DNA from 3 places in the Streptomyces sp. NPDC034085 genome. Region 2 is predicted to be linked to each of the others. Evidence: riboswitches for the same ligand, from Rfam matches in the RefSeq annotation. Region 2 holds a riboswitch; each other region holds the start of a gene.

Region 1 (5,664 bases), on a different contig from region 2:
GAGACGTACTGGCGCATCGGGTACGCGAGGGCGACGACCAGCGTACAGAGGACGAGCACCAGCAGCGCCGCCCGGCCGGTGAGCCGGCTGCGCCGGATGTGCCGGCGGGACTGCGAGCGGTAGACGTGCGCCGCGGTCCGCTCGCCGAGCTGCTTGAGCCGGGTCGCGGTCGAGAAGGTGGAGAACCGATCCCGGTTCCCGGCCATGGCCCCGCCTCCCCTGTGCGCGCACTACGCAATACGTCCCCGCACACGGTACGGGACCGAGTGCGGGGACGTACGGACGCCAAGCCAGGGGTGTCCCCCTAAGAGGGTGTCAGCCCTTGAAGCGCGGGAAGGCGGAGCGGCCCGCGTACACGGCGGCGTCGTCGAGGATCTCCTCGATGCGCAGCAGCTGGTTGTACTTGGCGACGCGGTCCGAGCGGGCCGGGGCGCCGGTCTTGATCTGACCGCAGTTCACGGCGACGGCGAGGTCGGCGATGGTGACGTCCTCGGTCTCGCCGGAGCGGTGCGACATCATGCACTTGAAGCCGTTGCGCTGGGCCATCTCGACGGCGTCGAGGGTCTCGGTCAGCGAACCGATCTGGTTCACCTTCACGAGCAGGGCGTTCGCGGAGCCCTCCTCGATGCCGCGGGCCAGGCGCTCGGGGTTGGTGACGAAGAGGTCGTCGCCGACGATCTGGACCTTGGAGCCCAGGCGGTCGGTGATGGTCTTCCAGCCGGCCCAGTCGTCCTCGAACAGCGGGTCCTCGATGGAGACCAGCGGGTACGCCTCGACGAGCTCGGCGTAGTAGTCGGTCATCTCGGCGGCCGAGCGGGACTGGCCCTCGAACTCGTACTTGCCGTCCTTGTAGAACTCGGACGCGGCGACGTCGAGCGCGAGCGCGATGTCCTTGCCCGGGGTGTAACCGGCCTGCTTGATGGCCTCGATGATGAGGTCGAGCGCGGCGCGGTTGGACTCCAGGTTCGGGGCGAAGCCGCCCTCGTCGCCCAGACCGGTGGACAGGCCCTTGGTGTGCAGGACCTTCTTGAGGGTGTGGTAGACCTCGGCGCCCCAGCGCAGCGCCTCGGAGAAGGACTCCGCGCCGATCGGGGCGATCATGAACTCCTGGATGTCGACGTTGGAGTCGGCGTGCGACCCACCGTTGAGGATGTTCATCATCGGAACGGGCAGCAGGTGCGCGTTCGGGCCGCCGAGGTAGCGGAACAGCGGCAGGTCCGAGGCCTCCGACGCGGCGTGCGCGACGGCCAGGGACACGCCGAGGATGGCGTTGGCGCCGAGGGAGCCCTTGTTGTCGGTGGCGTCCAGGTCGAACATGGCCTGGTCGATCAGGCGCTGCTCGGTGGCGTCGTAGCCGACGAGCTCCGGGCCGATCTGCTCGATGACGGCGAGGACGGCCTTCTCGACACCCTTGCCGAAGTAACGGCTGGGGTCGCCGTCACGGAGCTCGATGGCCTCGAAGGCACCGGTGGAGGCGCCGGACGGAACGGCAGCACGGCCGGTGCTGCCGTCGTCGAGGCCCACCTCGACCTCGACCGTGGGGTTGCCTCGGGAGTCCAGGATTTCCCGGGCTACGACGACGTCGATGGACGGCACGAGCATCTCCTTCTGGGATGTGACGCTGGGTGTGCGGTGGCGGTGGACCGTGGGACGGCCCTTGCCGACTAGAGCCTAACCGGCTCGGGGCAGTGGGCTGCCCGACCGCCCGGGTCCTGGGACGAAAAAGGTGCCGAATACCCGCCTTCCGGGACATACGGCCCTTGGTTCCTGACGCTCCGGGGGCCGTGACGGCCCGGCAGGAGGCGGGGCGCGCACGACATGCCGCCGCCCGGCGCGCGGGGTACGCGCGCCGGGCGGCGGGGGTGGTGCGAGGTGTTACGCCGGGATTCAGGCGAGCTTCAGCTTCTGGCCCGGGAAGATCAGGTCGGCGTCGGGGACGGTGTCCTTGTTCAGCTCGAAGAGCTTCTCCCAGCCGCCCTTGACGCCGTTGGCCTGGGCGATGGTGCCCAGGGTGTCGCCCTCCTGGACCACGTACGAACCGTTGCCGGTCTGCGGGGTCTGGGACTTCGGGGCGGACGGCTTGGTCACCGGGGAGGTGCCCTTGGTGCCCTTGGTCTCGAGGTCCGGGGTGGCCGGCTTCGCGGGCTTGGCCGGGGCCGGCTTGGCCGGAGCGGGCTTGGCGGGGGCCGGCTTGGCCGGGGCGGGCTTGGCCGGGGCCGGCTTGGAGGCCGAGCCGCCGCCGCTGTACGAGGAGTTGGACAGGCCGACGCCGCAGTGCGGCCAGGCGCCCTTGCCCTGGCCCTTGAGGACCTTCTCGGCGATCGCTATCTGCTGGGACTTGCTGGCCTGGTTGGCCTGCGCGGCGTACGCCTTGCCGCCGTACGCGGCCCACGTCGAGGACGAGAACTGCAGGCCGCCGTAGTAGCCGTTGCCGGTGTTGATGGACCAGTTGCCGCCGGACTCGCAGGCGGCGACCTTGTCCCACTCGGACGCGGTGGCGGCGCTGGCGGTGCCCGCGGCCATCAGCGGGGCCGCGACGGCGACACCGGCGACACCGGCGAGCGTGACGATGCGGACGGCCTTGGAGCCGCGGCGGTGCTTGCCCTTGCCGGAAAGCAGCATGGATTTCTCCTCACCGACGCCTTCGAGGTGAGCTGTCGGGTTCGGGCGGATGAGTTGCCCGGTCACGCGGCGCGGCGCGTGTCTTCACCCCTAGCCGGTACGCGGGCCGTCTCTCGACGGCCGTTCCCGGCGCCTACCTTGGTTCCCCCGCTCCTGCCTTCGGCGCTTGCGCGACGACTGTTCCCTCCGTCCGCCGGCAGGATTCGGCGATGCGGTCGAAGGAGCCCGCGGTGGCGAGCGGTTCAGAAGGTAGACAGGTCTCTCCCCGATGTTCAACGTGTGATTTTGGGGAGAAACCGGCCTACTTGCCTTCCACTGGAGCGCGTTTGCGCAGGTGAGAGCCGGGTTTGCGGAAGTTCCGGAACGAGACACGCCAGTTGACCGGAAGAGATGCATGTCTCATTTGCCGATAGTGGACATTCAACCCTTAAAGGGTGTCCGAACTGCCCCTATTTCTTGGTTAGATCCAGGTTCTGGCCGGGCTTGATGAGGTCCGCGTCCTGCCCGATGACCTGCTCGTTGGCCTGGTAGAGGGCATTCCAGCCGCCCTTGAGCCCGTTGGCGTCCGCGATGGCCGCGAGGCTGTCGCCCGGCTTCACCGTGTACGTGGGCTCCGCGGCGGCGGCTGACGCCGTGCCAGGGGCCGCCGGCAGCTCCAGTGCCGCCGGGCCGCGGTGCTTGCCCGAGCCGTCGCCCGCCTCGGCGCCCGGGGCGCCGGCCGGCGAGGCGCCCGGAGTGGCCGGGGCGGTGGGCGTGACGCCCGGGGTGGCGGGGGCCGTCGGGTCCGCCGGGGCGGTCGGCGTGCCCGGGGTGGCCGGGGTGCCGGGGGCGGTGGGCGTGCCGGGGGCGGTCGGGGTGCCCGGGGCGGTGGGCGTGCCCGGGGTGGCCGGCGGCGTCATGGGCGCGGAGGGCGGCGCCGTCAGGTCCGGCTCGGGCATGACGGGAAGTCCGCTGGAGGGTCCCAGCGGGTAGTCCGGCAGTCCGCTCGGGCCGGTGGACGGCGTGCCGGGCGGCGGGGTCGGGGCACCGAAGTCCGTGGAGGGCTTGCCCTTGCCGGTGACGGGCACCGAGTCGTCCGGCCGGGTCGGGGTGGGCGCGACCGGCCCGGGGTTCTTGTTGTCGCCCGGGTCCACCTCGGCCTTGGGCCCCTGCTGGGTCAGCCCGGCCGAGGCGGAGCACAGCGGCCATGCCTGGGGTCCCTGGGAGGCCAGCACCCGCTCGGCCACCGCTATCTGCTGCGAGCGGCTGGCGAGGTCCGGCCGCTCGGCGTACGCGAGTCCGCCCGCGTTCTTCCACTGCTCCAGCGTGAACTGGAGCCCTCCGTAGGCACCGCTGCCCGAGTTCGCGCTCCAGGTGCCGCCGCTCTCGCAGTCGGCGACCTTGTCCCACGTGGCGGTGTCGGCCGCGTTCGCGCCGGTGGCGGCGAGCAGCGGCAGGGCCAGCGCGGAGCCGGTGACTCCTGCGGTGACGACGATCGCGGGTACCTGGCGGGGGCGTCTGTGGCGGCCGTTCCCGGGAAGCATGAGGCTGCACCTTTCGCATAACGGCGGGGTAACGGCAGAACCTAGCCGCCTTCGAACGGATGTCACAAGTTCGGCAGTGGACTGACTCGCAGTCAGCTCGGCTTCGCTCGGCCCTCAGCCGTTTCGGGGTGTGAAGCGGACGGGGAGGGTGCGCAGGCCCCGCATGATGAGACCGCCGCGCCAGCGCAGGTCCGTGGGGGGAACGGCGAGTTCCAGATCCGGCAGACGCTTCAGCAAAGTCCCGAGCGCCGTCTGTCCTTCGAGCCGGGCGAGCGGAGCGCCGAGGCAGTAGTGGATCCCGTGGCCGTATCCGAGGTGCTGATTGTCACTCCGGGAGAGGTCCAGGGTGTCCGGTTCGGCGAACCGCTCCGGGTCGCGGTCGGCCGCCGCGAGGACCACGAGCACGGGGTCCCCGACGGCGATCGCCTGACCGCCGAGGGTCAGCGGCCGGGTGGCGTACCGCCAGGTGGCGAGCTCCACGGGGCCGTCGTAGCGCAGCAGTTCCTCGACGCCGGTCTCCAGCAGGCCGCTCTCCCCGGCCGCGAGGGAGGCCTGGAGGCGTTCGCGCTGGTCCGGGTTCACGAAGAGGGAGTGGACGCCGTTGCCGATGAGGTTCACGGTCGTCTCGAAGCCGGCGAAGAGCAGGATGAAGGCCATCGCCGTGGCTTCGGCCTCGGTCAGGTGGTCGCCGTGGTCGCTGGCCCGGATCAGGTCGGAGATGAGGTCATTGCCCAGATCGTCCCGCTTGCGGTGGATGAGTTCCCCGAGGTAGGCGCGCATCTGCTTCACGGAGCGGGCGACGCCGCCGCGCGGACCGCCGCCGTGCCGGATCATCATCCCGGCCCAGTCGCGGAAGTCGTCCTGGTCCTCGCGCGGTACGCCGAGCATCTCGCAGATGGCGTAGATGGGGAGCGGAAAGGCGAACTCGTGGATGAGGTCCGCCTCCCCCCTCCCTTCGAACCGGCCGATGAGGTGGTCGGTCAGCTCCTGCACGCGCGGGGCGAACTCGGCGACGCGGCGCGGGGTGAAGGCCTTCGACACCAGCCGCCGCAGCCGGGTGTGGTCCGGCGGGTCGATGTTCAGCAGGTGCGTCATCAGCTCCGCCTTGCGCTCCCCCGGGATCCCGGTCTTGCCCTTGGCGTGCGCCGGCCCCGCGTGGTGCGCCGGGTTCTTGCTGAGGCGCTGGTCGGCGAGGGCCTGGCGGGCGTCGGCGTACCGGGTCACCAGCCAGGCCTCGACCCCGCTGGGGAGCCGGGTGCGGTGTACCGGCGCGTGCTCGCGCAGCCAGGCGTAGGCGGGGTAGGGGTCGGTCGCGAACTCCCAGTCGAAGAGCGTCGGCCCCGGGGGGCGGGACGGGTCGGCCGGGTCGGCGGGGCTCTGATCGTGCACCCGTCGACGGTATCCCGGCTCGCCACCGGCCATCCCATTTGGCCGGTTCGTCGCGGCTGTCCGTAGATCGGACATCACTTGACGCCAGGTTCTGTGACATTCCTACTTTCGGTCCTGTGGACGTGAGGAT
Region 2 (5,664 bases):
AGCACGACGAGAACGAGGGGGCGGAGCAGTGAGCGACACCGCAGCCGTCACGATGACCTTCCACCCGCGGCCGCAGGCCGGCGAGGCGAAGCCGTGGGCCTTCCCGGCCCCCGAGCGCTCCACGCTCCCCAACGGCCTGACCCTGCTGCGCTGCCACCGCCCCGGCCAGCAGGTGGTGGCGGTCGAGGTCAACCTCGCGGCACCGCTGGACGCCGAGCCCGAGGGCCTCGACGGGGTCGCCACGATCATGGCCCGCGCCCTGTCGGAGGGCACCGACAAGCACTCCGCCGAGGAGTTCGCCGCGGAGCTGGAGCGCTGCGGCGCCACGCTGGACGCCCACGCGGACCACCCGGGCCTGCGGGTCTCCCTGGAGGTCCCGGCCTCCCGCCTGCCCAAGGCGCTCGGACTGCTCGCCGAGGCGCTGAGCGCCCCCGCCTTCGCCGACAGCGAGGTCGACCGCCTGGTGCGCAACCGGCTCGACGAGATCCCGCACGAGCTGGCCAACCCCCAGCGCCGCGCCGCCAAGGAGCTCTCCAAGGAGCTGTTCCCGGCGTCGCTGCGGATGTCCCGCCCGCGCCAGGGCACCGAGGAGACGGTCGCGCGGATCGACTCCGCCGCCGTACGCGCCTTCTACGAGGCCCACGTACGCCCCTCCACCGCCACCGTGGTGGTCGTCGGCGACCTGACCGGCACCGACCTGGACGCCCTGCTGGCGGACACCCTGGGCACCTGGACCGGCAACACCGCCGCGCCCCGCCCCGTGCAGCCGGTGACGGCCGACGACACGGGCCGCGTGGTCATCGTGGACCGGCCGGGCGCCGTCCAGACGCAGCTGCTGATCGGCCGGATCGGGCCGGACCGGCACGACATTGTCTGGGCCCCGCAGGTGCTCGGCACGTACTGCCTCGGCGGCACCCTCACCTCCCGCCTGGACAAGGTGCTGCGCGAGGAGAAGGGCTACACCTACGGCGTGCGGGCCTTCGGGCAGGTGCTGCGCTCGACCGCCGACGGCAAGGGCGCCTCGATGCTCGCCATCAGCGGTTCGGTGGACACCCCCAACACCGGTCCGGCGCTGCAGGACCTGTGGCAGGTGCTGCGGACCCTCGCGGAGGGCGGACTGACCGACGCCGAGCGGGACGTGGCGGTGCAGAACCTGGTGGGTGTGGCTCCGCTGAAGTTCGAGACGGCCGCCTCGGTCGCCGGGACGCTCGCCGACCAGGTGGAGCAGGAGCTGCCGGACGACTACCAGGCGCGGCTGTACGCGCGGCTGGCCGAAACCGGTACCGCCGAGGCCACTTCGGCGGTCGTGAACGCCTTCCCGGTGGACCGCCTGGTCACGATCCTGGTGGGTGACGCGGCGCAGATCGAGGAGCCCGTCCTGGCCCTCGGGATCGGTGAGGTCACCGTCGTCTCCAACTGAGCGGCGCGACCGTCCCCGGCCGGGCGGCGCGACCGTCCCCAACTGCACGTCGAGGGACCCGAGACGGACCGGTGACGAGTCCGTTTCCGGGGGGCTCCGGTGGAACATCCACCGGAGCCCCCTTTGTCCGTTTAGTGGCGTCGTTGCTCGTATGCGGTGTGGCGTACGCAACAAAAGCGCGCGTGTGTTTGGCGATTGACTGATGATCCGCCTAGCGTCGGCCGTGCTGTTCGTCAGTTGAACCCGCCGCACCCCCGCGGCACCGGACAGCGATCGCCGAGTCCCCGTCAGGCGCGAGCCTGGGGAGCCGGGGACCCACATGAGTCCCTGGGGTGAATCGGACCCCCTCGCAAGAGGAGGCCCGTAGGAGACCTTCCTGCTCCGAACCCGTCAGCTAACCCGGTAGGCGAGAGGGAAGGAAAGGATCACCCCCTTCATGGCGTTTGGCAGTCGTGCCGCCGGTTCTGGTAAGCACCGTGGTTCCAGCCGTCTGAGCCGCAAGACCGCCGGCTACGCCGGCATCGCCGCCCTCGCCACCACGGGCGTGGTCGGCACCCTGGCCGCTCCGGCCTTCGCGGCGGACCACCACAACGCCCCGTCCATGGAGGACACCGGCCAGAACGCGGTCGTCGTCGCCGACGGCCTGCAGGACGACATCGAGGTCCAGGCCGAGTCCCAGCAGCGCGCCGCCGAGGCCGTCGCCGCCCAGGCCCAGGCCGAGGCCGAGGCGAAGACGCGTGCCGCCGAGGCCAAGCGCGCCGCCGAGGCCAAGGAGAAGGCCGAGCGCGAGGCCGCCGAGAAGGCCGCCCGCGAGGAGGCCCGCAAGCGCCTCAACACCTTCGTGGCCCCCGTCGACGGCTCCTACGTCAGCACCCAGTACGGCGCGGGCGGCGGCATGTGGTCCTCCGGCAGCCACACGGGCATCGACTTCCACGCCGACGAGGGCAGCATCGTCCACGCGGTGGGCGCGGGCACCGTCGTCGAGGCCGGCTGGGGCGGCGCCTACGGCAACAACGTCGTGATCCGCCACAACGACGGCACCTACACCCAGTACGGCCACCTGCTCTCGCTGAGCGTCTCCGCCGGCGAGACGGTCACCCCCGGCCAGCAGATCGGCCTGTCGGGCTCCACGGGCAACTCCAGCGGCCCGCACCTGCACTTCGAGGCCCGCACCGGCGCCACGTACGGCACGGACATCAACCCGCTGACGTACCTGCGCAACCACGGCGTCGGGATCTGACCCGCAGCACGCTCCACCGAAGAAGGCCCCGGCTCACCGAGCCGGGGCCTTCTTCGTCGTGCCGCCGTCCGGATTGCAGGCCCTCTTCGGGAATTGCCGTGTGGTGCAATAGAGTCGCAGCACGGCCACGATAAACCGAAAAACGAAACCAGCGGAGGTCCGGCCTTGCGTATTCCGGCGCACGCGGTGTGCACAGCGATCCGCGACGATATTGTCTCCGGATTCTTCGGGCCGGGCAGCCGGCTGACCGAGGAGGTGCTCGCCCGCCGCTACGGGGTTTCCCGCGTCCCGGTCCGCGAGGCGCTGCGCACCCTGGAGTCCGAGGGCTTCGTCACCACCCGCCGGCACGCGGGCGCCTGCGTCGCCGAGCCGACCGAGCAGGAGGCCGCCGACCTCCTGGAGCTGCGCGTGCTGCTGGAGCCGCTCGCCGCCTCGCGCGCCGCCCGGCGCCGCACGGACGGCCACCTGAAGGTGCTGCGCGGACTGGTCAGGCTGGGACGGGAAGGGGCCAGGCGGGGGCAGGGGGAGGATCTGCGGGCCCTGGGCGGCTGGTTCCACGAGACCCTGGCCCAGGCCTCGGGCAGCCCGGGGCTGATCGCCCTGCTGACCCAGACGCGTCACAAGATCGCCTGGATGTTCGCGGTCGGGGCGCCGGTGCAGCCCGTGGAGTGCTGGGCCGAGCACGGGGCGATCGTGGACGCCGTCGCGCGCGGCGACGCGGAGCGGGCCCGGGCCCTGACCGCGCTGCACGCGCAGCGGGCGGCGCAGGCGCACCGCCCGAGGGTGAGGAATCCGCAACCTGCCGTAAACACGGCGAGCGCTCCGCATTAACACACTCCGTATACAACGGAGCGATATCCGCCCGGTTCCGGCCGCAGGCGAATTCTCTGCCCTCTTGACCGCCGCCGTGGCCCGAATTCGCCGCGCGCAATTCCGGGACGACCCGGAAGGGCGGGAAAGGCCCTGGAATTCCAGCCGCCGTGCGGCCGGAAAACGCGGAAGCCGCAGTCCCCGTGGTGGCGGGGGCTGCGGCTTCCGTCGTACCGCGCGGGGCGGCGAGGGCCTACCGGACCCGAAGGGTCAGACGGTCTCGGGGAGTTCCTCGAGACCCTCGGCGACCAGCTTCGCGAGGCGGTCGAGCGCGACCTCGGCGCCCTCGGCGTCGGAGGCCAGGACGATCTCCTCGCCGCCCTGGGCGCCCAGACCCAGGACAGCCAGCATCGAAGCGGCGTTGACGGGGTCGCCGCCCGCCTTCGCGATGGTCACCGGGACGCCGGAAGCGGTCGTCGCGCGGACGAAGATCGAGGCGGGACGAGCGTGCAGGCCCTCGGCCCAGCCGACGTTGACGCGGCGCTCTGCCATGGTGATGCCCTTCAGGTTCAACGGTTGTCTAGACCAGTCTCTCACGCCGTCCGGAATGCTCGCACCGGCCTTCGGCCCGCATCCACCGCCGTTCGGCCCTCCCCAGCTTGCACTGGTTTGCCCCGGCCCGCCGCATTCGCCGCGCGTAGGTCGGAGGGGCCGCCCGCCGCACCCGTCCACCCGGCCGGATCGCCCCTTAAGGTGACCCCATGACCACCGCGTCGGACCCCTCGTACCCGGCCCACTGGGAAGCGGACGTCGTGCTGCGCGACGGCGGCACCGCCCGCATCCGCCCCATCACCACCGAGGACGCGGGCCGGCTGGTCAGCTTCTACGAGCAGGTCTCGGACGAGTCGAAGTACTACCGCTTCTTCGCCCCCTACCCCCGCCTCTCGGACCGCGACGTCCGCCGCTTCACGCACCACGACTACGTGGACCGGGTCGGCCTCGCCGCCACCATCGGCGGCGAGTTCATCGGCACCGTCCGCTTCGACCGCATCGGCCCGGACGGGCGGCCCGCCTCCGCCCCCGCCGACGAGGCCGAGGTGGCCTTCCTCGTCCAGGACGCCCACCAGGGCCGCGGGGTCGCCTCCGCCCTCCTCGAACACATCGGCGCGGTGGCCCGGGAGCGCGGCATCCGCCGGTTCGCGGCCGAAGTGCTGCCCGCCAACACCAAGATGATCAAGGTGTTCACCGACGTGGGCTACCAGCAGAAGCGCAGCTTCGAGGACGGCTCCGTCCACCTCACCCTCGACCTGGAACCCACCGCCGAGTCCCTCGCCGTCCAGCGCGCCCGCGAACAGCGGGCCGAGGCCCGCTCCGTGCAGCGCCTCCTCGCCCCCGGCTCCGTCGCCGTGATCGGCGCCAGCCGCTCGGGGGCCGGTGTGGGCGCCACCGCCCTGCGCAACCTGCGCGACGGCGGCTTCCGCGGGCACCTCTACGCCGTCAACGAAGCCCGCGCCCCCGGCATGGAGGGCGACCTCCTGGAGGGCGTACGGGCCTACCGCGGCCTCGCCGACATCGGCGCCCCGGTCGACCTCGCCGTCATCGCCGTCCCCGCCGGCCGGGTCCCCGACGCCGTCGCCGCCTGCGGCGAGCACGGGGTGCAGGGCCTCGTGGTCCTCTCCGCGGGATACGGCGAGAGCGGCCCGGCCGGACTCGCCCGGCAGCGCGAACTCGTGCGCCAGGTCCGCTCGTACGGGATGCGCCTCATCGGCCCCAACGCCTTCGGGGTGATCAACACCGCCCCCGAGGTGGGGCTGAACGCCTCGCTCGCCCCGGCGCCCGCCTCCGCCCGCGGCCGGATCGGCCTGTTCACCCAGTCCGGGGCGATCGGCATCGCCCTGCTGTCGGCGCTGCTGCGGCGCGGCGAGGGGCTGTCGTCCTTCGTCTCCGCCGGGAACCGGGCCGACGTCTCCGGCAACGACATCCTCCAGTACTGGTACGAGGACGGGGCCACCGACGTCGCCCTGATGTACCTGGAAACCCTCGGCAACCCCCGCAAGTTCACCCGCCTCGCCCGCCGCACCGCCGCCGCCAAGCCCGTGGTCGTCGCCCGCGGCGGCCGCCACACCCCCGCCGGGCACGTCGTCCCCGGCACCCGGCTCCCCGAGGCCACCGTCTCCGAGCTGCTGCGCCAGGC
Region 3 (5,664 bases), on a different contig from region 2:
GTCCTCGTTGCCGACGACGCAGATGCCGGCGACCTTGCCGTAGGTGAGCGGGCGGCCCTCCTCGTCGCTCTCGCCCAGTTCGGCGTCGAGGCGCTCCAGGACCCGCTGGGCGACGCTGGCGGGGTGGCCGAGCCAGATCGGCGTGGAGAGGATCAGGATGTCGGTGCCGAGGATGGTCTCGCGGATCTCGGGCCACGCGTCACCGTCCCCCATGTCGGTCTGTACGCCGGGGCGCACGTCGTGGTCGACCACACGGATGGTCTTGCCCGATACGCCGTGGTCCGCGAGGGCGGCCATGGTCTGTTCGGCCAGCAGCTGCGAGCTGGAGGGGGCGGGCGAGGGCGTCAGCGTGCAGACGAGCGCGACGGCGCGCAGCGGAGTGGTCTCTTTGGCTTCCATGCCGCGCGCTTACCCCGAACTCCGCGCCCGACCCGGCCGGGCGCATACTGGCCCCATGACCCGGGCGACGGCCGCCGTCCGGCAGCTGAGGCGGCACGCCGGCGAGGCGGTTTTCCTGCGCGTCGCCGGGCCCGACGGCGCGCGCAACCGGGAGCGGATCCACGGCGCTCCCGGGCCCCGGTGGTTCGGGCCGGGACGGCCGGTGCGGCAGGTCCACGGGGACGCGTCGATGTTCATCGGCGGTCTGGCGGCCCTGCTCCTCCAGTCCCTGCACCCGCTCGCGATGGCGGCCGTGGCCGCGCACTCGGGGTACCGGGGCGACCCGTGGGGGCGGCTGCAGCGCACCAGCACCTTCCTGGCGGTCACCACCTTCGGCACGAGCGCCGACGCGACGGCGGCCGTGGACCGGGTCCGGGAGGTGCACGCGCGGATCCGGGGCCGGACGGCCGACGGGATGCCGTACCGGGCCGACGACCCGGAGCTGCTGACCTGGGTGCACGTCGCCGAGGCGTACTGCTTCCTGCGGGCCCACCAGCGGTACGGCCGGCATCCGCTGAGCCCCTCGGGCCGCGACGCCTACCTCGCCGACACCGCCCGGGTGGCCAGGGCCCTGGGCGCGGAGCGGCCGCCGGAGGACGAGCGGGAGCTGGCGCTGCGGATGGCCGCGTACCGTCCCTCGCTGCGGCCGACGGCGGCTTCCCGGGACACCGCCCGGTTCCTGCTGACCGATCCGCCGCTGCCGGGGGCGGCCCGGCTGCCGTATGCGCTGCTGGCCGCGGCGGCCGTGGAGCTCCTGCCGCCCTGGGCGAGGGCGGCCGTCCGGCCCGGCCCGGCGCACGTGGTCGCGTGGATCCCGGCCCCGGCGGCCCGCGCCGGGGGTCATGCCGTGACCTGGGCGCTGCGCTGGGCGCTGCCGCCGGCGCCGGGCCGGTCCGGATGACGTCGGCCACGGCCCGCTCCCGCGGTGGCGGGGGGCGGGCCGTGGCAGCGGCGGGGACGTCAGCGTTCGCGCGCCAGGTCGAGGTCGTCCTGGAGGAGGGCGGGCGCGGGGGCTCCGTCGGGGGCGGCGGAGCGGGCCGGGCCCGCCGCCGCTGCCGGGGCGGTCACGTCGGCGGCCCGGACGGCGGCCGTGAAGGGCCGCCACCAGGGTGCGGCCGGGGCATCGGGCGCGCCGGGCTCGAAGGGCTGGCCCGGGATCGGCAGGGCCACGGCCGCGCCGGCCGCGCCGGCGGCGGCGAGGGTCCCCTCGCCGGGCTCCTCCCACGGGTGCGGGGCCAGGTTGAAGGTGCCCCAGTGGATCGGCAGCATCGTGCCGTGCGGGACACCGCCCTGGAGGTCGAGGTGGGCCCGCATGCCCTCCTCGGGGGTCATGTGGATGTCGGGCCAGTACTCCGAGTAGGCGCCGATCTGGATCATCGTGGCGTCGAAGGGCCCGTGCCGGCCACCGATCTCCTCGAAGCCGGGGAAGTAGCCGGTGTCCCCGCTGTGGTAGATCCGGTGTTCCCCGCCGGCGACGACCCAGGAGGCCCACAGGGTGAACTGCTGGTTGCGCAGGCCGCGTCCGCAGAAGTGGCGGGCGGGGGTGGCCGTGAGGGTGAGCCCGGCGACCTCGGTGGCCTCGTTCCAGTCGAGCTCGCGCAGCCGGTCCGCCGGGACGCCCCAGCGCTCGAGGTGCGCGCCGACGCCCAGCGGGACGGCGAAGACCGTGTCCGTGCCGGCCAGGGCCTTGATCGTGGGGAGGTCGAGGTGGTCGTAGTGGTCGTGGGAGATCACGACGACGTCGACGTCGCCCAGCGAGGCCAGCGGCACCGGGACGGGGTGGAGCCGCTTGGGCCCGGCGAAGGGGAAGGGGGAGCACCGCTCGCCCCACACGGGGTCGAAGAGCACCCGGCGGCCGTCGATCTCCGCGAGCACGCTGGAGTGGCCCATCCAGGTCAGGCGCAGTCCGCTCACGGGCGGCTTGGCCAGCTCGGCGAGGGTGGTCGGGTAGACGGGGATCGGCGCGCCGGGACCGCGCCGGACCCGCTGCTCCTTCTGGAAGTAGGTCCTGGCGAACTCCGCCATCGATCCGGAAGGCCTGGTCCGGGCCCCGACCGGGTTCTGGAAGACGCCGTCGGCGAAGTTCGGCGAGCGCAGGATCCGCTCCAGCCGTGCGCCGGAGGGGTCCGCGCCGAAGGCTTCGGGCCGCAGGGCGCGCAGCCGGGGACGCAGGGGTCGGGAGCCGGTCAAGGCGCCTCCTGGGAAGGTGCAGGATGAGGTGGGACGGTCGTACGACTACGACCATCCCAACGCACACCGGCCCCCCATGATTCCGCAGCGCGGGGTCCGCCTTGCCGTGGGCGCCGGCGGGCCGGCGCGGCGCCGCCGCAGCCGGCCCCTCCCCCGCTACAGCGGCAGCAGGTCCGGGCGCTTGGCCTCGACGTGGTCGCCGGAGGACTCCCCGCGCAGCCGGCGGCCGATCCAGGGCACGAGGTGTTCGCGGGCCCACTGGATGTTGTCCCGGGTCACGTCCACCGACCCGCGCGGCGGGACCGGCGGCCAGGGCTGGTCCGGGTCGGTCGGCACCGCGTAGCCCAGCACCTGCGCGGCGCGCAGGGCGACGCGGGTGTGCCCCTCGGGCGAGAGGTGCAGCCGGTCGCCGTCCCAGGCCCGCCGGTCCTGTACGGACTTGAGGGACCACAGGTCGAGGACGGGGCACCCGTACCGGTCGGCGATGGAGCGGACGTGCGCGCTGTACGTCGCGACCTTGCCCCGCAGGTGTTTGAGGACGGGCACGCCCCGGGTGTCGAAACCGGTCGTGACCATCACGAGCCCGACGGACCGGGTGAGGTCGGCCACGGCCGCCTCGAACCGCTCCGCCACGTCGTCCGGGTCGCTGCCGGGACGGATGATGTCGTTGCCCCCCGCGCAGAAGGTGACGAGGTCGGGTGCGAGTTCCCTGGCCCTCGGGACCTGCTCGGCCACGATCTGGTCGAGAAGTTTCCCCCGCACGGCCAGATTCGCGTAGCGGAAGTCGTGTTCTTCGCGCTGATCGGCCAGGAGTACGGCGAGCCGGTCCGCCCAGCCGAGATATGAATCCCCGGATCCCGGGTCCCCCACGCCCTCGGTGAAGCTGTCCCCGATCGCCGCGTACGAGCCGATGGTCTTGAGTGTCGTCTTCGTCGCTGCCACGGGACGACATCCTTCACCTTGGCAACCAACCTACGCCAACGTAATGAGGGGTTGACGGACCGTGATCTATACCACGCGGGGGATAAGGAATAAGTACGCGTGGGGCCGGGACCCCCCTCGGGTCCCGGCCCCACGCGCGTCACGGTGCCGACGGCGGGTGCCGTCAGATGCTCACGCCCTTGGAGCGGAGGTAGCCGAGCGGGTCGATGTCGGAGCCGTAGGACGGGCCCGTACGGATCTCGAAGTGCAGGTGCGGGCCGGTCACGTTGCCGGTCGCGCCGGAGAGGCCGATGCGCTGGCCGCCGGTGACGCTCTGGCCCGCCGAGACGGACAGCGAGGAGAGGTGGCCGTACTGGGAGTACCTGCCGTCGGCGTGCCTGATGACGACCTCGTTGCCGTAGGCGCCGCCCCAGCCTGCGGAGACCACGGTGCCCGCACCGACGGCCTTGACCGTGGTGCCGGTGCTCGCGATGAAGTCGACGCCGGTGTGGTAGCCGGAGGACCACATGGCACCGCTCGCCCGGTACTGCGTGGAGATGCCGCCGCCGACGGGGGCGGTGAACCCGGAGGAGGTGGCGGGCGCTGCGGGCGCCGGGGCCTTCTCGCTCTTTGCCGCGGCGCCGGAGCCCTGGGCGGCCGGGCTGCCGTACGTCCGGCCGGCCTTGCCGCCGGAGCCCTTGGCGGACGCCCCGCCGGAGCCCTTCGCGGCCGGGGCCGCGTCGGCCGTGTCCTCGGAGGCGGCCGGAGCATCGCTCGAGGATTCCTCGGCCGGGGCCGCAGGAGCCTTCGGGGCGGGAGCCTGGGCCTGGCCGACGCCGCCGAGGGTGAGCTTCAGGCCGGGGTGGATGAGGGAGGGGTCCTCGCCGACGGCCTCGCGGTTGTCGGCGTACAGCCTCTCCCAGCCGCCGTCCAGGTGGCGCTCGGCGGCGATCTTCGAGAGGTAGTCGCCCGGCACCACCGTGTAGACGGCGGACGCGGCGGCGGGCGCGGCGGTCAGCGCCTGGGGGGCCTGCGCGTGGTGCGCGGGGGCGGTCTTCGCGGGCACGGCCGCCGGGGCGGCGTGGGCGCCGGCGGCACCCATCAGCGGGAGCGCGAGGGCCGCCCCGCCGGTTCCGGCCACGGCGAAACCGCGGGATATCGAACTGGACTTCGGACGGCGGTGCTTACCCTTTGCGGGCATGGCGAATTCCTCTCCGGCGCCTGCGAGGTGAGCTGTCGGGTTCGGACTGGAGATGTCCGGCCATACGTGCGGAGCACGGTTTCGGCTTCACCCCGAGCTGCACCGGACATGCTCCGGAGCAGCGGCCTACCTGGTTCCCCCGCTCCTGCCGCGCGCGGTGGTCGGGTGCGGTCCCCGGGCGGCGGCAGGATTAGGCGGTCCACCCGGATCGATCGCGAAGGTAATCGAGGCGGGCGCCGGGCAACAAGCCACGAATTCTCTGACGGAATCGCAGATATGGGGGATCAATGGAATTACGGTCACCCTGCGTCCATTCCGCACCCTCAACAACCGCTCCCACGAGGGAATTCGATTCCCGTGATCAGGCACGCACGGTCACCGTATGATCTGGCTCACGGGGCATGGCCCGATCTCGCCTCCACCTATGGCAAGTTGCTCCCAACCGGACCAATTCGGACACCCCAGGACCACGCGGAGGAGTACACGTGACCCAGCAGATACCCCAGCCCCTTCCGGCCGCCCCCGAGCCCGGTGCGCAGCTGACCGGAGTGCGCAACTTCCGTGACGTGGGCGGGCTGCCGACCGCGGACGGACGAAGGGTCAGGCCGGGACGACTGTTTCGAAGCGGACATCTCGCGCATGCCACCGAAACCGATACAGAGTTCCTCGCGTCGCTGGGCCTGCACACCGTCTTCGACTTCCGCAACGCGGTCGACCAGGCTCTGGAGGGCCCGGACGTCGAACTGCCGGGCGTGCTGAACGTGAACATCCCGCTGACGGACCCCGCCGACGGCCGGGAGTTCTGGACGATGGTCCGCGAAGGCGACCTCGAACAGCTCCGCGGCCTGCTGGGCGGGGGCAGGGGGGCCGCCCGCATGGCGGAGTCGTACCGCACGATCATCCGCACCCGCACC

Evidence for each region. Region 2 has a riboswitch for cyclic di-AMP ahead of ACZ501_RS24465 (M23 family metallopeptidase). Riboswitches for the same ligand answer to the same signal wherever they lie in the genome.
Region 1: it holds a riboswitch for cyclic di-AMP, as region 2 does, so the genes downstream of both, ACZ501_RS33325 (transglycosylase family protein) here and ACZ501_RS24465 (M23 family metallopeptidase) in region 2, are expected to answer to the same signal.
Region 3: it holds a riboswitch for cyclic di-AMP, as region 2 does, so the genes downstream of both, ACZ501_RS25020 (M23 family metallopeptidase) here and ACZ501_RS24465 (M23 family metallopeptidase) in region 2, are expected to answer to the same signal.

The regions. Positions count from the first base shown of each region.
Region 1 covers NZ_JBVISL010000016.1:23,962-29,625, reverse strand. Annotated here, with positions in the region: gene ACZ501_RS33335 (FtsB family cell division protein) at 1-206, opposite strand, end outside; gene eno (phosphopyruvate hydratase) at 316-1,602, opposite strand; gene ACZ501_RS33325 (transglycosylase family protein) at 1,888-2,622, opposite strand; cyclic di-AMP (ydaO/yuaA leader) riboswitch at 2,625-2,797, opposite strand; gene ACZ501_RS33320 (transglycosylase family protein) at 3,072-4,145, opposite strand; gene ACZ501_RS33315 (cytochrome P450 family protein) at 4,260-5,609, opposite strand; gene ACZ501_RS33310 (globin domain-containing protein) at 5,657-5,664, shown strand, end outside.
Region 2 covers NZ_JBVISL010000007.1:268,038-273,701, reverse strand. Annotated here, with positions in the region: gene ACZ501_RS24475 (M16 family metallopeptidase) at 1-32, shown strand, start outside; gene ACZ501_RS24470 (M16 family metallopeptidase) at 53-1,420, shown strand; cyclic di-AMP (ydaO/yuaA leader) riboswitch at 1,685-1,844, shown strand; gene ACZ501_RS24465 (M23 family metallopeptidase) at 1,857-2,660, shown strand; gene ACZ501_RS24460 (GntR family transcriptional regulator) at 2,826-3,491, shown strand; gene ACZ501_RS24455 (HPr family phosphocarrier protein) at 3,741-4,022, opposite strand; gene ACZ501_RS24450 (bifunctional acetate--CoA ligase family protein/GNAT family N-acetyltransferase) at 4,232-5,664, shown strand, end outside.
Region 3 covers NZ_JBVISL010000008.1:12,905-18,568, forward strand. Annotated here, with positions in the region: gene ACZ501_RS25000 (flavodoxin family protein) at 1-399, opposite strand, end outside; gene ACZ501_RS25005 (oxygenase MpaB family protein) at 455-1,339, shown strand; gene ACZ501_RS25010 (MBL fold metallo-hydrolase) at 1,399-2,628, opposite strand; gene ACZ501_RS25015 (SGNH/GDSL hydrolase family protein) at 2,785-3,570, opposite strand; gene ACZ501_RS25020 (M23 family metallopeptidase) at 3,734-4,750, opposite strand; cyclic di-AMP (ydaO/yuaA leader) riboswitch at 4,755-4,920, opposite strand; gene ACZ501_RS25025 (tyrosine-protein phosphatase) at 5,236-5,664, shown strand, end outside.